One region of the Mesobacillus sp. QJM3NY_10 genome, then DNA from elsewhere that is predicted to be linked to it. Evidence: riboswitches for the same ligand, from Rfam matches in the RefSeq annotation. Region 1 holds a riboswitch; the other holds the start of a gene.
What was found. A riboswitch is a leader RNA that binds a small molecule or an ion and turns the genes downstream of it on or off. The one in region 1 is predicted to bind FMN.

Region 1 (7,828 bases):
ATCCCAATATAAAGAACTAAAATTAAGCTTCCGACACTTATGAAATATAGGGAGTAAAATAGAGAGATTACTTTACCTATCTTTTTGCCAAGTAGCAAATTAGATATTTCAAGAAGGTTTTGTGAGTCAAATCTCTTGAATAGGAGCAAATAAGCAATTAATAAACCCTGTACCAGCACTCCGGCAATGAGAATGGAAATCCATCCATCTGAATGGACAGAATTATGCATATCATATGGTAGCGAAAGTACGCCAACCCCTGATTGGGTATGGATGAGCAAGAAGAAATATTGCTGATATGTGATCATATCTTTATTATTGTCCATCTATCTTCCATCCTCTTGTATCCCGCTGTCTTTTAGTGTTTATAGCACGGGAGTTTTTTGGTCGATCATTCATTTTCCAAAGCGGCAGCCTGAGGAATGTATCTTTTAAGTCCTTTAGGTGCAATGGAGCCAGCGGAGAAAAGAAAGGAACACCAAATGACTCTAATTTACAAAGCTTGATGAAAATTATGATCAACCCAAAAATCAAACCGACAAACCCCATGAATGATGCAGCAACCATAAGTGGAAACCTGATCAAGCGAACTGTCGTGCTCATTTCATTTGAGGGAACGACGAAGGCAGAAATAGCCGTTACAGCCACAATGACTATCATTATGTTAGAGATGAGCCCGGCACTGACTACAGCATCTCCGATAACAAGACCACCAACGATGCCAATTGTCTGACCAACAGGCTTTGGAAGCCTGATTCCTGCTTCCCGGATCAGTTCAATCGTAATCTCCATTAAGAAGGCCTCCAACAATGGGGGATAAGGTATTCCTTCCACTGATCCTTTCAATGACAAAATCAATTCATGTGGAATGACTTCTAGGTGATATGCAATTATTGAGATATAAAATGCCGGAAAAGTAATCGCAATAATAAAGCTTACATATCTTAGCATCCTGATGAAGGTCGCCGATATCCACCTGCTGTTGTAATCATCGGATGATTGGTAAAATGAAAAAAACGTCACTGGAAGAATTAATGCAGTAGGACTACCCTCACCAATCAAAGCTATCCTCCCTTCCATTAAATTTGCCATAGTCCTGTCAGGCCGTTCGGTGTTAATGATTTGTGGGAACAAAGAGAAGGGATCGTCTTCAATGAATTCTTCAATGTATCCTGGGCTTATTACCATATCAGTTGAGATGTAGGATAATCTTCTTTCTACTTCAGCGACAACCTCCTCGTCAGCGATTCCTCTAATAAACACAACTGCAAGCTTTGTTCTAGTTTTTTCACCTAACACGTGATATTTAACAGTAAAATCAGGATCTTTGATTTTTTGTCTTAAGAGACTGATATTTACCTCGAGATTTTCTATGAAACCATCGTGAGAGCCACGGACAACATTTTCGTTCTGAGGCTCTTGTATCGCCCTTTGATTACTTTTAGGAAATTTGAATAGCCAGGATTCATTACGGCCACATAGAAACAACACATATCCACCGTCAAGGATACCTTCTATAAGTTCTTTGTAATCGGGATTTTCCACGCCATTTAAAGATTGTAAATTTTCCCTGCTGACACTAGACCCATGTTCGAACAATGGTACCAATAAATATTCATTGAAATGTTCTTTTGAGACTAAGGTTTCAAGAAAGCAAAATATAAAGGATATGTCACCTTTAGAAAATTTCAATTCTTTAAAATCTGCTGTATGTTCGAACACAGATTTCACACTTTGGTAGATGCTATTGTAAATAGCTTGGTCTTTCGTATCCTGATGGAAGCTCTTCGGTAGCCTAAATTTTTTCATAACTACACCACTTTTTATTGAGGTAAGTAAGCTTTAATTGTTAGAAGTAGTTATTCCAATTGATTTGCCAAAATATACAAAGTAAGGGAGATGACGGGGCGAAGCAAGGGCCATCTGGCATTTGCGATTAAGTAAATCATGGGGGTATGATAAAATAAGATTAAAAGATATAAGGGGGTTTTTAGATGGACATTTTAGAGCCCGAAGTGAACCCATCTGAATGTGGTGACAGCTGTTGCTCATCAGAACGAAAGAGCCATCACTCTGAAAAAACGAAAAAGAATCTCGTGACGAGATTGAATCGGATAGAAGGACAAATTCGTGGCATTAAAGGCCTGATTGAGAGAGATACGTATTGTGACGATGTCATCACGCAGATTTCGGCAACACAGGCTGCTTTGAACAGTGTGGCCAAACTTTTGCTCGAAGGCCATATGAAATCATGCATTGTCGAACGGATCCAGGAAGGCGACAATGAAGTGGTTGATGAGCTGTTGACTACGATTGAGAAGTTGATGAAAAAATAAAAGGTTGTTTTGTTTTTCATTTAACTTAAAGTTCTGTATAATCAACTTTAACTTAATACATTCCTTCGGGGTCGGGTGAAATTCCCAACCGGCGGTGATGAAGCTTTCGCTTCTTAGTCCGTGACCCGGTTAACATTTGTTAAACGGTGGATCTGGTGAAACTCCAGGGCCGACAGTTAAAGTCTGGATGGGAGAAGGAAAAAAACGAGGATTAAAAGAACGGGATCAGTATGCCCTTTTTTAACTCTCTAGTTTGCCATTGCCTTTTTTAGGACCCCGAAGCAATTTTGTTTCGGGGTCTTTTTATTTTTTAATTGCCCCAAGGAAAAATTAGAAAGGAGGTAGTCAGGTGAATGACCAGGATTATATGGCACTAGCCATCAATCTCGCCAGTGCGACTGAAGGACAAACCTCCCCGAATCCCCAGGTTGGTGCTGTTCTTGTAAAAGACGGCAAGATCATTGGCATGGGTGCCCACTTGAAGGCGGGAGAACACCATGCTGAGGTGCACGCGATCACAATGGCGGGTGAAAAGGCTGAAGGAGCTACATTGTATGTGACACTCGAGCCATGCAATCATTTCGGAAAGACGCCGCCATGTTCGAATTTGGTTATCGAATCAGGCATTAAGAAAGTTTTTGTCGCCTCGGTCGATCCGAATCCGCTTGTCGGCGGAGCAGGGGTGAAAAAGATGCTCGATGCAGGCATAGATGTCCAGGTTGGGTTAATGGAGGAAGAAGCGAAAGCGCTGAATAAAGTGTTTTTTCATTACATAAACACTGGCTTGCCCTATGTAACGCTGAAGTCAGCCACTAGCCTTGATGGGAAAATTGCTACAGTAACGGGAGAGAGCCAGTGGATTACAGGAGAAGAAGCAAGAAAGGACGTTCATCAATTCCGTCATACACATGACGCGATTTTAGTAGGCGTCAATACCGTTATAAAAGACAACCCGAGCCTGACGACCAGACTTGAAGCTGGAGGGGAAAATCCGGTAAGGGTCGTGCTGGACAGCACCCTTCGCACCCCGCTGGATTCAAGGATCGCAAATGATAGAGCTGCCGATACGATTATTGTGACCGGAGCAAGAGTAAATCCGGATAAGATAAAGCAATTTACTGAGCTAGGCATTGAGGTTATCAAGCTGGAAACTGAGAAAATTGGGATTCATGACATGCTGAAAAAACTGGGAGACCGGGGCATCACTTCTGTCTACGTAGAAGGCGGAGCAGAGGTCCATGGCAGCTTTTTAAAAGAAAAAGCCTTTCAGCAAGTAATCACCTATATCGCTCCAAAGCTGATCGGCGGGAAAAATGCTCCTGCTGCATACGGAGGCGCGGGCATTGCCCGACTCGAGGATACAGTTCCTTTGGAAATTAAGGATGTCAAACAAATTGGCCAGGATATCCGGATCATTGCTGAGCCGGTATAGAAGGAGGTTTGTATGTTTACTGGGATTATAGAAGAAATTGGGACAGTCGCGAACATCCAGCATAGCGGTGAATCATTCGTCCTGACAATTGATGCGAAAAAAGTGCTGACAGATGTCCATCTTGGAGACAGCATTGCTGTTAACGGAGTATGCCTGACCGTCACCTCCTTCACTGAGAGCAGATTTACTGTGGATGTCATGCCGGAAACGGTCAAAGCATCCAGTCTGAAAACGGTAAAAAGAGGATCGAAGGTAAACCTGGAAAGAGCGATGGCAGCGGGCGGCCGATTCGGCGGCCACTTTGTCGCCGGCCATGTGGATGGCGTCGGAACGATCAAAGGGAAAAAGCAAATTGAGAACGCAGTTTACTATGAAATTCAAGTGGATCCTGAATTGCTGAGGTATGTCATCATGAAAGGCTCCGTCGCTGTTGATGGTACAAGCCTGACTGTTTTCGGAATATCGGAAGACAGTTTGACCTTATCGCTCATCCCGCTCACTTTAAAAGATACAGTCTTAGGATTCAAGGGTACAGGTGATATCGTCAACATTGAATGTGACATGATCGGCAAGTATGTAGGGCACTTTTTAAGTAACCAGGCACCAGCAGCTCCAAAACGAGGGAACAATATTACAGCCCAGTTCTTAGAGGATAACGGGTTTATGTGAGGGTGATGAAAAATGTTTGATCCAATTGAAGAGGCCATTTACGAACTGATGCAAGGAAATGTCGTCATCGTTTGTGACGATGAAGACCGGGAGAATGAAGGAGATTTCATCGCTCTGGCGGAGAAGGCGACACCTGATGTGATTAATTTCATGGCGACGCATGGCAGGGGATTGATCTGTGTGCCAATTGAACAGGATTTGGCCCAGAAGCTGGATTTACTGCCGATGGTATCACGGAATACGGATCCACACGGCACGGCTTTTACCGTCAGCATCGACCATAAGTATTCAACAACCGGCATTTCTGCTTTTGAACGCTCGGCAACTGTATTGAGCATGCTTGACCCAGAATCAAAGGCCGCTGATTTTAAAAGACCAGGACACATCTTTCCGCTCGTTGCCAAGAAGGGCGGAGTACTAAGGAGAGCCGGCCATACAGAGGCGGCTGTGGACCTGGCTAAATTAAGCGGTGCCAAGCCTGCAGGCGTCATCTGTGAAATCATGAATGAAGACGGCACAATGGCTCGAGTCCCGGAACTCCGAAAAATTGCCGATCAGTTCGAGTTGAAAATGATCACGATCAAAGATCTTATTCAATATCGCAACCGGAAGGACCAGCTGATTAACAGAGAAGTTGAGATCAATCTTCCTACTGAGTTTGGAATCTTCAAGGCAGTCGGTTATACAAACGTAGTAGATGACAAAGAACATATTGCCCTGGTAAAAGGTGAAATCGACCCTGATGAACCAGTATTGGTAAGAGTACACTCTGAATGTTTGACAGGAGATGTGTTCGGCTCCTTCCGTTGTGATTGCGGCCCGCAGCTGCATGCGGCATTAAACCAGATTAACAAGGAAGGGCGAGGTGTCCTTCTGTACATGCGCCAGGAAGGCAGAGGCATCGGCCTGATGAACAAGCTTCGTGCGTATAAACTTCAGGAAGAAGGCTATGACACCGTAGAAGCTAATGAAAAGCTCGGCTTCGGTGCAGACCTGCGTGAATACGGAATTGGTGCCCAAATTTTAAAAGACCTTGGCATCAAGCAAATTAAATTGCTGACCAACAACCCAAGGAAAATCAAAGGGCTTAAGGGATATGACCTGGAAGTAGTCGACCGGGTACCAATCCAAATGCCTACAAGGGAAGAAAACGAAAATTATTTAAAAACAAAACATAGCAAATTAGGCCATTTACTTAATTTTTAATGAAAATTAAACAATATAATTGGAGGAATAGGACATGAACAGAACTTTCGAAGGTAATTTAGTAGGAACAGGTCTTAAAATCGGTATCGTTGTAGGGCGTTTCAATGAATTCATCACAAGCAAGCTCTTGGGCGGCGCTCAGGACGCGTTGAAAAGACACGGGATTGAGGAAAGCAATGTTGATGTAGCGTGGGTCCCAGGTGCGTTCGAGATTCCATTGGTTGCACAAAAAATGGCTAAAAGCAATAAATATGACGCGGTCATCACATTAGGTACAGTCATCCGCGGATCCACTCCACACTTCGATTACGTATCTAATGAAACAGCAAAAGGTGTATCAGCTGCAGCGATGAATTCAGGAGTCCCTGTAATCTTCGGAGTCCTGACTACCGATACAATCGAGCAAGCAATTGAACGCGCAGGCACAAAAGCGGGCAACAAAGGCTGGGACGCTGCAATGTCCGCCATTGAAATGGCTAATTTGATGAAGAATATTGAAATGTAATCCTTCTATGAAGCTGCAGGCAAAATTGTCTGCAGTTTTATTTTTTAAGTAATTATGAAAATTTCTGTTTGTGGATAACTACGTGTAGTCTTCTTAATCCAGCTCCAGCGCCTAGCCCCTCGAGGCGCTTCGGTCCGCCCAATGAAGTCAAAGAACGACTTCACTGGTCGGCCCTCCAGCGCTTGTCGGGGCTGAACGAGGCGCTTGCGCTTTTTGTTCTTCGATGGAAAATACTTCGTTTGGTAGCCCCTGGAGTAATCCCACCTTTAACACAACAAAAATCTTCCCCATATTTTAAAAACCTCGCCGCAGTTTGTTAATAATTTGTTCATAATTTCTGGTTAAGATGAAGACAAGTTAGAAGCGAGGAGGAAAAACCATGAACGAATTTGAACAGCATTCCCGGTACCAGGAACCGGTGCCGGTCAAAAAATCAAATAAATTCAAAAGCATAATGTCCACTGTTATGGCTGGGGTAGTCGGTTCGGCGATTACACTAGCGGCTGTGAATTTTACAGAAACAGATGCAGGAACTCAGCTGCAGCCTCAAACTGAATCAGCTACAGATAGTAATTCAAATATCGTCACGACACCAACTTCGACTAAAAGCTCTGGATCGATTGCTGATATCATTGAAACTTCTTCGAAATCAATTGTCGGCATCACGAATATCCAATCGCAAAGCAATCCATTTTCCCAAAGCAAGGGCAATGTTGAGAGTGGATCTGGTTCTGGCGTTATTTTTAAGAAAGAAGGAAGCAGTGCTTTCATCGTCACAAACAACCACGTGATTGAAGGTGCTTCAAAGGTTGAGGTCTCCCTGTACAATGGTGAGAAAGTTGATGCAGAAGTTGTCGGTACAGACGCATTGACTGATTTAGCTGTTGTCAAAATTGATGCAGCCAAAGCAGCGGATGTCATCGAATTTGGAGATTCATCTGTATTAAGAGCTGGCGATCAGGTGCTGGCGATCGGCAACCCGCTTGGGCTCGACTTATCGCGGACAGTGACTCAGGGAATCGTCAGTGCGGTAGACCGTTCGATTTCAGTTCCGACCTCTGCAGGGGAATGGGAAATGAACGTTATCCAAACGGACGCAGCAATCAATCCAGGCAACAGCGGCGGCGCATTAATCAATACGAATGGAAAAGTGATTGGCATCAACAGCTTGAAAATCTCGCAAAATGGCGTGGAAGGCCTCGGGTTTGCAATCCCAAGCAATGAAGCTTTGCCAATCGTCAACCAGCTGATTGAAAAAGGAAAAGTAGAGCGTCCATATTTAGGTGTTAGCCTTGCTGATTTGGCGCAAATTCCAGATATGTATCTCGACAATCTGCCAGAGAACGTGGACTCTGGGACGATGGTTACCTATGTTGACCCTAATTCTGCGGCTGCTGCTGCAGGACTCCAGGAACAAGATGTCATCGTGGGGATCAATGATGAAAAAGTAAGGAATGCAAGTGATCTAAGAAGATACATGTATACGAAACTTGAAACTGGCGACAATGTCGAATTGAAAATATATCGTGACGGCAAGCAGCAAACTTTAAAGGTAGCATTGTCTGCTGCTAATGCAGAATAAATGGAGGAAAATAATGATTTCTTTTATGAAAAATAATAAACTCTTAATGGTATTTACAACGGTTTTCTTAGGACTTCTCTTAATTTTTGCAACAGCTT
Region 2 (7,828 bases), 780 kb from region 1:
TCCTCGAACTTAAAATACTTTTTTAAATATCTTTTTAACTCCATTCCACATCACCATATTTAGCCAAAACAAGCCTGATTTCAAAATAAGAAGCATCAGCCACTTGTTCCTTGATTTGCTTTAACTTTTTAGCGGAATTCCGCTGTGCTGCTTGAAGAATGCTTTCCCTTTTATTCAGAGAAACATAGTGGTCAATATTGAATTCCTTGATAGAAAGAGCAATTTCCACAACATGATCTTCAATAGTGCTTTGTTTTAGATTGCGGACAGCCGCGATCTCTTCCAAGGTATAACCCTTCTGCATTAATTTATATGTCTTATCTGTCGAAATTGTCAAAGGAACGTTACGCTCTGCCTTCTTGATCAATCCATTAAGTAATGGATAGGCATGTGAATTCTCCAGGACCTTATCAAACATTGCATGCAAGCAATTCAGGAATTCGAAATGATAGTGAGCAGGTTCCAGTCCAATCCATTCGGCAGCCTGCATAGTCGTCAATCCAATTTTCCTGTGCCCTGTCAACCTTATAACAACAAGCTCGGGCTTCGTCTTTTCATTATCCAGTGCAGATGTAAGCTCACCATACAGCCTTTCTGCCAGCTTCCATCGATCTTCATTTTGTTGCTTAATGTATTGTTTTACCCAGGTAAGGGTTTCTCGCTTATTCCTGACAGGTATAAAGGAGCGTTCATGGTTAATCAGATTTGAACTCACCTGTATAAGCAGCGTTAGCCTCTCCCAAAAAGAATCAGTCACCTGGTGATATTTCCAGCCATTTAGATAGTCAGGAAGCCTGTATTCAGATAACTTCTGTTCCAGGGCGGCTTCGCCCTTTCCTGTTAATTTTACCTTCGTATCTGCTATTTCCTCTACCAGCCCTCTATGCTGCAACCGGTTAATCATTTTTTCTAGTCCCTCTCGAGTAACTGAGGGATATGTATGAAAATATGGGGTGATCTTATATAGATGAGCGTCCTGAATCGTCTGAGAGGAACGCTTTCCCTGTAAAAGATGAAATAACGAATAGATGGTTCTTTCACCATTGATTCTTTTCAATATTGACAAAACAACTGTCTCTAAATACGTTATCCCCATAACATCACCTATGAATGAAAAATTAATCAAAGGGCACGATAATATTCGGCGCCCACTATAGCAGAAAAATAATATAACATTATTTTAACATGAAAATATCTAGTAAAATGTTTATTTTCAACGAAAAAACCATTCAATACCTTGTGTGATAAGCATTCTCAATACTTTTTTTATTGAAATGTTGGCGATACAGTTTTACAATAGATATGAGGAATACGTTTTCACTATTTTGGTGAAAACAGCATATTATTGTTAAACACTTGGGAGGAATTATATCATGGCTAAGTACACAATTGTTGACAAAGAAACTTGTATTGCATGCGGAGCTTGCGGTGCTGCTGCTCCAGATATCTACGATTACGACGATGAAGGCATCGCATTCGTAACACTTGATGAAAATGAAGGTATCGTTGAGATTCCTGATGTATTAATTGACGACATGATGGACGCATTCGAAGGCTGCCCAACTGACTCAATCAAAGTTGCAGATGAGCCATTTAACGGAGATGCTACTAAGTTCGAATAAAGAAATACATAATTCCCGCTTATAAGCGGGAATTTTTTTTGTTTATTACAGACTTTTTTATTACATAGTGTGGTGCCACGAACTACAACACTTTCTTAGGTAGCAGCAGTATTCACACGAGGAACCCATAGTTTTTAATCACCTATAAATTCAAAAAAGCAACGGTGCAGGCCGTTGCTTTTGTATAAGATCTCATAAGAGTTTATGCACTTTTGAATGTTTGCTGTCTCTCAATCCATGTTTTCATCCTTGTGAACATCAGCATGAATATGACAGACATCAGTATTCCTTTAACGAAATTGAATGGTAGAATCCCTGCAACAACCATGGCCCGCGCTTCCGGTCCAGACATTGCTGGCATGTTCAAGAACAATGTGTAGGCAGGAAGGAAAACGTAGTAGTTAAGGACACTCATCAGGATAGCCATACTTGCTGTCCCAGCCACTAATGCAAATGTCATTCCTCTATTGGATTTCATCCGTTGATAAATATAGTAAGTTGGCAGAATGAATAATACTCCTGCAACAAAGTTGGCAGCATGGCCTACTGGCACACCCGTATCACTGCCTGTCATGAAATAATCAAGCGTATTCTTTAAGAATTCTACTAAAATACCAGCTACCGGACCAAAAATCAACGCAGCAATCAATGCAGGAATATCGCTGAAATCGACCATTAAAAATTTTGGAAACGGCGGCAGCGGAAAATTCAGCAGCATCAATACATAAGAGATACTGCTCAGCATACCAATTGAAACCATTGCTTTGACACTAATTTTTTTCATATTTCCTCTCTCCTTATAGAGATCCATCTCACATAAAGAAGAAAGGTTCAGCAATCACATACCGTAACAAATAAAACCCTCAAGTTCTATGCTTGAGGGAGTTTTGTGAAGGGCATGCTTAATAAACGTTCAAAACCTGCATTTTTTGAACGTCTGCAGAACCTCCATCTTCTCCCATCCAGACTATACTGTCGGCTTTGGAATCGCACCAAATCCTGCCCATACAGGCTCGCGGGCTTAAAGAATTAATCTCATTACCGCCGATCGGGAATTTCACCCTGCCCCGAAGATAGACCATATTTAATTTAACAAGTTCATTATACTGAAAAAAAGATAATTTGTGAAGGTGTCTGCTTGTGACGATTTTTTGACAGAGATGAGTTAGATCCATTCTGTTCCTGACACATTTATGATTTTAATACTAAACTTCTGCTAAATTCGGAATAACAGAATATATTTAGTATTAATCAATAGATTTTGATTGCGCTTTCATTCTATTTATGAACAATTATACAGTTTGACAAAAGAATATTCGTCTTGTAAAATAATCAGAAAATTACTACTTTAATAAAGGGAGTGAGAATGGATGTTCCAGGTTCTAGCGGCAGATTCAATAAAGGAAGAAGGCTTACAGCCATTATTAGAACAGGATGGTATCCAGGTACATATCGGGAGTGTTGATTCTGCAAGTATAGATCTACAAAAAATCGATGCCCTTATCGTCAGGAGCGCGACGAAAGTCACCTCAGAACTGCTCGATAGAATGCCATCGTTAAAGATCGTCGGCCGGGCAGGAGTCGGAGTCGATAATATCGATATTGCTGAAGCGACAAAAAGAGGAATTATCATCGTCAATGCCCCAGATGGAAATACCATTTCAACCGCAGAACATACCTTTGCGATGATGTCCGCATTAATGAGAAACATCCCCCAGGCACACGCCTCTGTAAAAAATGGAGAATGGAAAAGAAATCAATATATTGGTAATGAGCTATACGGAAAAACATTAGGAATCGTTGGTTTGGGAAGGATTGGTTCTGAGCTCGCAAAAAGGGCCAGGGCTTTTGGGATGTCAGTTAAGGTGTACGACCCGTTTCTGACGATGGAGCGAGCAGAGGTTTTAGGCGTCCAATTATCCACCTTCGACGAGGTCCTCGCCGAAACGGATATCATCTCGGTCCACACACCTTTGACGAAAGAAACGAAAGGACTTCTTAATGAAAAGACATTGAGTCAAACTAAAAAAGGAGTTTACCTCCTCAATTGTGCGAGAGGTGGAATAATCGATGAGATCGCTCTTGCCCATTACATTGAAAAGGGCCATGTCGCCGGTGCTGCACTGGATGTATTTGAAGTTGAACCACCAGGGGACCACCCTTTGCTGAAACTTGATTCTGTCATCACCACCCCACACCTAGGAGCCTCAACAAAAGAAGCGCAATTGAATGTTGCCACCCAGGTCGCCAGAGAAATCAGTACTTTTTTTGAAAATAAACCCGTTGCTAATTCAATCAATCTCCCAGCAATGTCTAAAGAAATCTATGAGAAAATCCAGCCTTATCACCAGCTTGCGAAAGAAATGGGCAAGATTGTCTCAGAATGTCACAATAAAGGAATCAGTGAATTGACCGCCACCTATTCAGGTACTGCGGCGGAACTCGAAACGTCCTTTTTAACAAAGGCACTTCTGGCAGGATTTTTCGAAAACCGCATTGATGTGAAAGTAAACGAAGTGAATGCCATCCACATTGCAAAAGAACGCGGTATTATGGTTGGGGAAAAAGTGACTGGGAATTCATTTGGTTACGCAAATACCATTACTGTAAAAGCCAGCGGGGACGGAGAAACTTTTACAGCAAGAGGAACCTACATTGAGCATTACGGACCAAGAATTGTCAGCCTGGACGGCTTTAACATTGATTTCCATCCATCAGGGAACCTTCTGTATATCCAGCATATGGACCGTCCCGGTGTAATCGGGCATGTAGGAAAGGTCCTGGGTGACCACGGAGTGAACATCGCGACAATGCAGGTCGGCAGAAAAGAGGCTGGCGGCGAGGCCATCATGGTCCTCTCTTTTGACAGACCACTGCCAGATGAAATGGTCGATAAGCTGAAATCGCTGCAGGACATCGTTACGATCAACAGTATTATACTCTGAACAAACAGGCCTCCTTATAGTGAGGCCTGTTATTTTTTAACCCAAAGGATATGATTTTCGTTCCCCTTTGGAGAAAGTGATAATTTCTTCGTAACCCACCTGCCGGGCAAGGGTCAGAGCCTGATCAAAATCGGCACCGACATGCTCAGGTACATGTGCATCGGATGACAAGACAATCGGTATATGCTTATCAAAGCACATCTGCAATAGCCTTTTATCAGGATATAATGTCTGAGTAGGCTTCCTCAAGCCTGCAGTGCTTATTTCCACACAGGTCTTGGATTGTGCCAACGCTGTTGTTGCCCTATCATACTGTTCCAATAGGAAACTTTCATCCTCAGGGACATATTTAAAAATCTTTACAAGATCAATATGCCCGATTATATCAAACAGATCTGATTGCGCCAGCGTTACTACCTGGTCAAAATAATTTCGATAAACTTCATAAACATCTCTTCTGTCCCATTCTTTGCGATACTCGGCAAGGTCAATCCCAAAATCACCAATCCAATGGATCGATCCAATTACATAATCAAAGTCATAGCTTTTTATGAACTGTTCCATCTCCTGATGCTTGCCAGGAGTGTAGTCCATCTCGATCGACATTTTTACATCAATTTCGTTTTTCCAGGCTTCCTCAAAAAGATGGACATAATCAGCCATATCATAGTATCTTCGTTCATCCACCCAGCTGTTGCGTAAAATATCTGCAGTCTGATAGAAGTGATATGCATGCTCAGAAATCCCGAAATGCTGGATTCCCTTTTCATTGGCTGTATCAGTAAACTGTTTCAAATAATCCAGCGTCAATGTGCCTCTTTCCAGATGGTTGTGGTAATCCGTCAGCATAGTACCCATCCCCTTTGTGACCGTTTTACCTATTATACTTTCAGATAATAACCGGTACAAGGATAGATTATCGGGTAATTAATATTTGCTGAGGTCGTATCGTGTCAGATGTCAGATTGTTCAAAGCTTTTAATTTTTCAATAGAGGTGTTTGTCTTTCTTGCGATTGAATGCAGTGTATCCCCTGATGCAACGACATAACTCTTATCATCTGATTTCTCGATTATTAATATATCACCATGAGAGATATGGCTATTATTTATGTTATTTTTTTGCTTAATCGCTTCTGCCGAAGTGTTATATTGTCGTGCTATTGACCAAAGAGTCTCTCCCCTTTTGACGGTATGCTTTACCTGCTTTTCTTTTGACGGGGGGACGGCAGCCGCTGATTCTATTTTCACACTTTCAGCACTTACATTCTCACCTTGATTATTAATAAAGGTATCCTCGGTCAGACGTAGCTTCGCGATTGTTTCCAGCGACACTTCATTACTTTTTTGCTCCATAGCTACTACAGGCTGTCCCACAGCTGCTTCTCCCAAAGCCAATACAGGATCTAAGGCATTTTCTTTTTCATATGTCCATTTTTCTTCATGGATTTCAAAATGGAGATGAACTCCAGAAGAATCCCCTGTGTTTCCCATCAGGCCGATAATATCACCTTGCTTAACGACCTGTCCTTCCTTTACATTCCTTTTGTTCAAATGGGCGTATACAGTTTCCAGATTGTTATCATGCTTAATGAAAACAACATGTCCATATGAGCCCGAATAATATGACTTTGTTACAACTCCTTTATCAACACTATGTATAGGTGTTTTGAATTCACCTGCAATATCAATCCCCTTGTGGTGGCCATGGCGCGTTCCATATAAATCCGTAACGACCCCCTCAGCTGGCCAAACCCAATTTGAAGTCAATTCCTTTATATCGAGCATTTCTGCCTCAGAGTGCTTTCCGCCAAGAAATAGCAAGCTGATACAGAGTGCCATTAACCCAGCAATGAGTAAACGCTTTATGTAATCCTGCATTTTCTTCCTCCTTAACTTTTTACTCCCTTTCCATCCCTATGACAGCCTGTACGAAATTAGAACTGTATGGCCGGAAAAGCAGCAGCTAAAAAAGCACATTCGTTATAATTGGTGGGAAACTGCTTTTTTATGCAAAAGAAGGAAAATTTGTTTATGTTCCGGTATCGAGGGATCCATTTGAATCCACAAAAAAAGAAAGACCAGATGGCCTTTCTTTTAGTTAATATTTTTCTTGTTTGGAGCGAGTGGCAGCGGGAGGACTTCGTTCAGATTGAAAGGTCCAAGCTGATCGATGTTTGCATTTGTGAACTTGACACCAGAGTAATCAAATTCACGCGCTGTCATTAAGATTGCCTCAAGATTTGGCAGGAAACTTTCGTCCAGGGTTGTATTCTTGTCTAATGTAATCTCTAATATATCATCTTCAGTTTTCTTGGTTTGTGCCAGGCTGAAATCTTCTGGAAGTGATGCTGAGAGGTATCCTATTTCATCACCTTTCCACATCTGTGCGAAGGCATCTTCTATTGTTTTATGCTGTTCTTTTGTCGGTACAAGGTACGGATTTGGCATACCTTCAACTGTCAAGAACAAGTAAGCCCTTCTATTTTTTGTCTCTGCGTTGATTGGGAGCTCCTCCATTGGACCAAAGTGGCTTAATTCAATCCCAGGTTCGCCCTCTGTAGTCAGTACCATTTTGTCAATCCCTACTCCAGAGAAGTTATTTGTCATCGAATCGACAAATATAACGTTGGCAGCACTTCCATCTCGGTAAGGGTGATTTGGTTTTACATCCATGGTCAAAGTCTTAGTGGCTTCATCGAAGTTCCAGGTTGCATCCATAGGATAGTAATCGGTCAATCCCCATTCCTTTTCCATTAGCTTCGGCATCGTTTCCGTATAGCTGTCAATCCAGGACTTTCCTTCTTCTTTCGATGTTGTTACGGTAACTGGAACGATCGCCATCACCTGCTCGTCAGGAACTGCATAGGTAAGGATTTCGGATGTCTCGGTGTCTACCTCTTCTGCATATAAAGAAATCAGGCCGTCATATGGATTTGCTTTATCCATTGTTGCGAACTCTTTGCTCTTTTCTTCAACCTCACCATCTGCTGCATCCATCATGAGAGTGCTCTCCTCCTGGCTTGCACTTTCATTTGCCGTATCATCCCTTGTGGCTGTATTCATATCCATGGCTGATTTTTCTCCCGCAGCGCTGCTGTCCATGCTTTTTTCTTCTGAATAGTTGGTTCCCATCAATCCTGGTGAAAGGATGAAGGCGAGGAAGAGTACGGCTGCCAGCGCAGCACCCGGAATGACCCAGGTCGGCATTTTCTTTCTTTTTTCAACACGATGGGCGATATTTTGATAAATGTCACGAGAGT

Region 2: linked by a shared signal. The riboswitch ahead of AC0VX7_RS15935 (ECF transporter S component) and the one ahead of ribD (bifunctional diaminohydroxyphosphoribosylaminopyrimidine deaminase/5-amino-6-(5-phosphoribosylamino)uracil reductase RibD) in region 1 are both predicted to bind FMN.

What each region holds. Positions count from the first base shown of each region.
Region 1 covers NZ_CM149675.1:3,937,463-3,945,290, reverse strand. Annotated here, with positions in the region: gene AC0VX7_RS19935 (GerAB/ArcD/ProY family transporter) at 1-326, opposite strand, end outside; gene AC0VX7_RS19930 (spore germination protein) at 316-1,809, opposite strand; gene AC0VX7_RS19925 (metal-sensitive transcriptional regulator) at 1,995-2,336, shown strand; FMN riboswitch at 2,394-2,539, shown strand; gene ribD (bifunctional diaminohydroxyphosphoribosylaminopyrimidine deaminase/5-amino-6-(5-phosphoribosylamino)uracil reductase RibD) at 2,686-3,768, shown strand; gene ribE (riboflavin synthase) at 3,781-4,437, shown strand; gene AC0VX7_RS19910 (bifunctional 3,4-dihydroxy-2-butanone-4-phosphate synthase/GTP cyclohydrolase II) at 4,450-5,643, shown strand; gene ribH (6,7-dimethyl-8-ribityllumazine synthase) at 5,678-6,148, shown strand; gene AC0VX7_RS19900 (S1C family serine protease) at 6,528-7,730, shown strand; gene AC0VX7_RS19895 (peptidylprolyl isomerase) at 7,744-7,828, shown strand, end outside.
Region 2 covers NZ_CM149675.1:3,154,782-3,162,609, forward strand. Annotated here, with positions in the region: gene AC0VX7_RS15920 (RecQ family ATP-dependent DNA helicase) at 1-44, opposite strand, end outside; gene AC0VX7_RS15925 (YpbB family protein) at 35-1,096, opposite strand; gene AC0VX7_RS15930 (ferredoxin) at 1,374-1,622, shown strand; gene AC0VX7_RS15935 (ECF transporter S component) at 1,825-2,406, opposite strand; FMN riboswitch at 2,569-2,701, opposite strand; gene serA (phosphoglycerate dehydrogenase) at 2,993-4,567, shown strand; gene AC0VX7_RS15945 (histidinol-phosphatase) at 4,604-5,416, opposite strand; gene AC0VX7_RS15950 (peptidoglycan DD-metalloendopeptidase family protein) at 5,484-6,446, opposite strand; gene AC0VX7_RS15955 (hypothetical protein) at 6,663-7,828, opposite strand, start outside.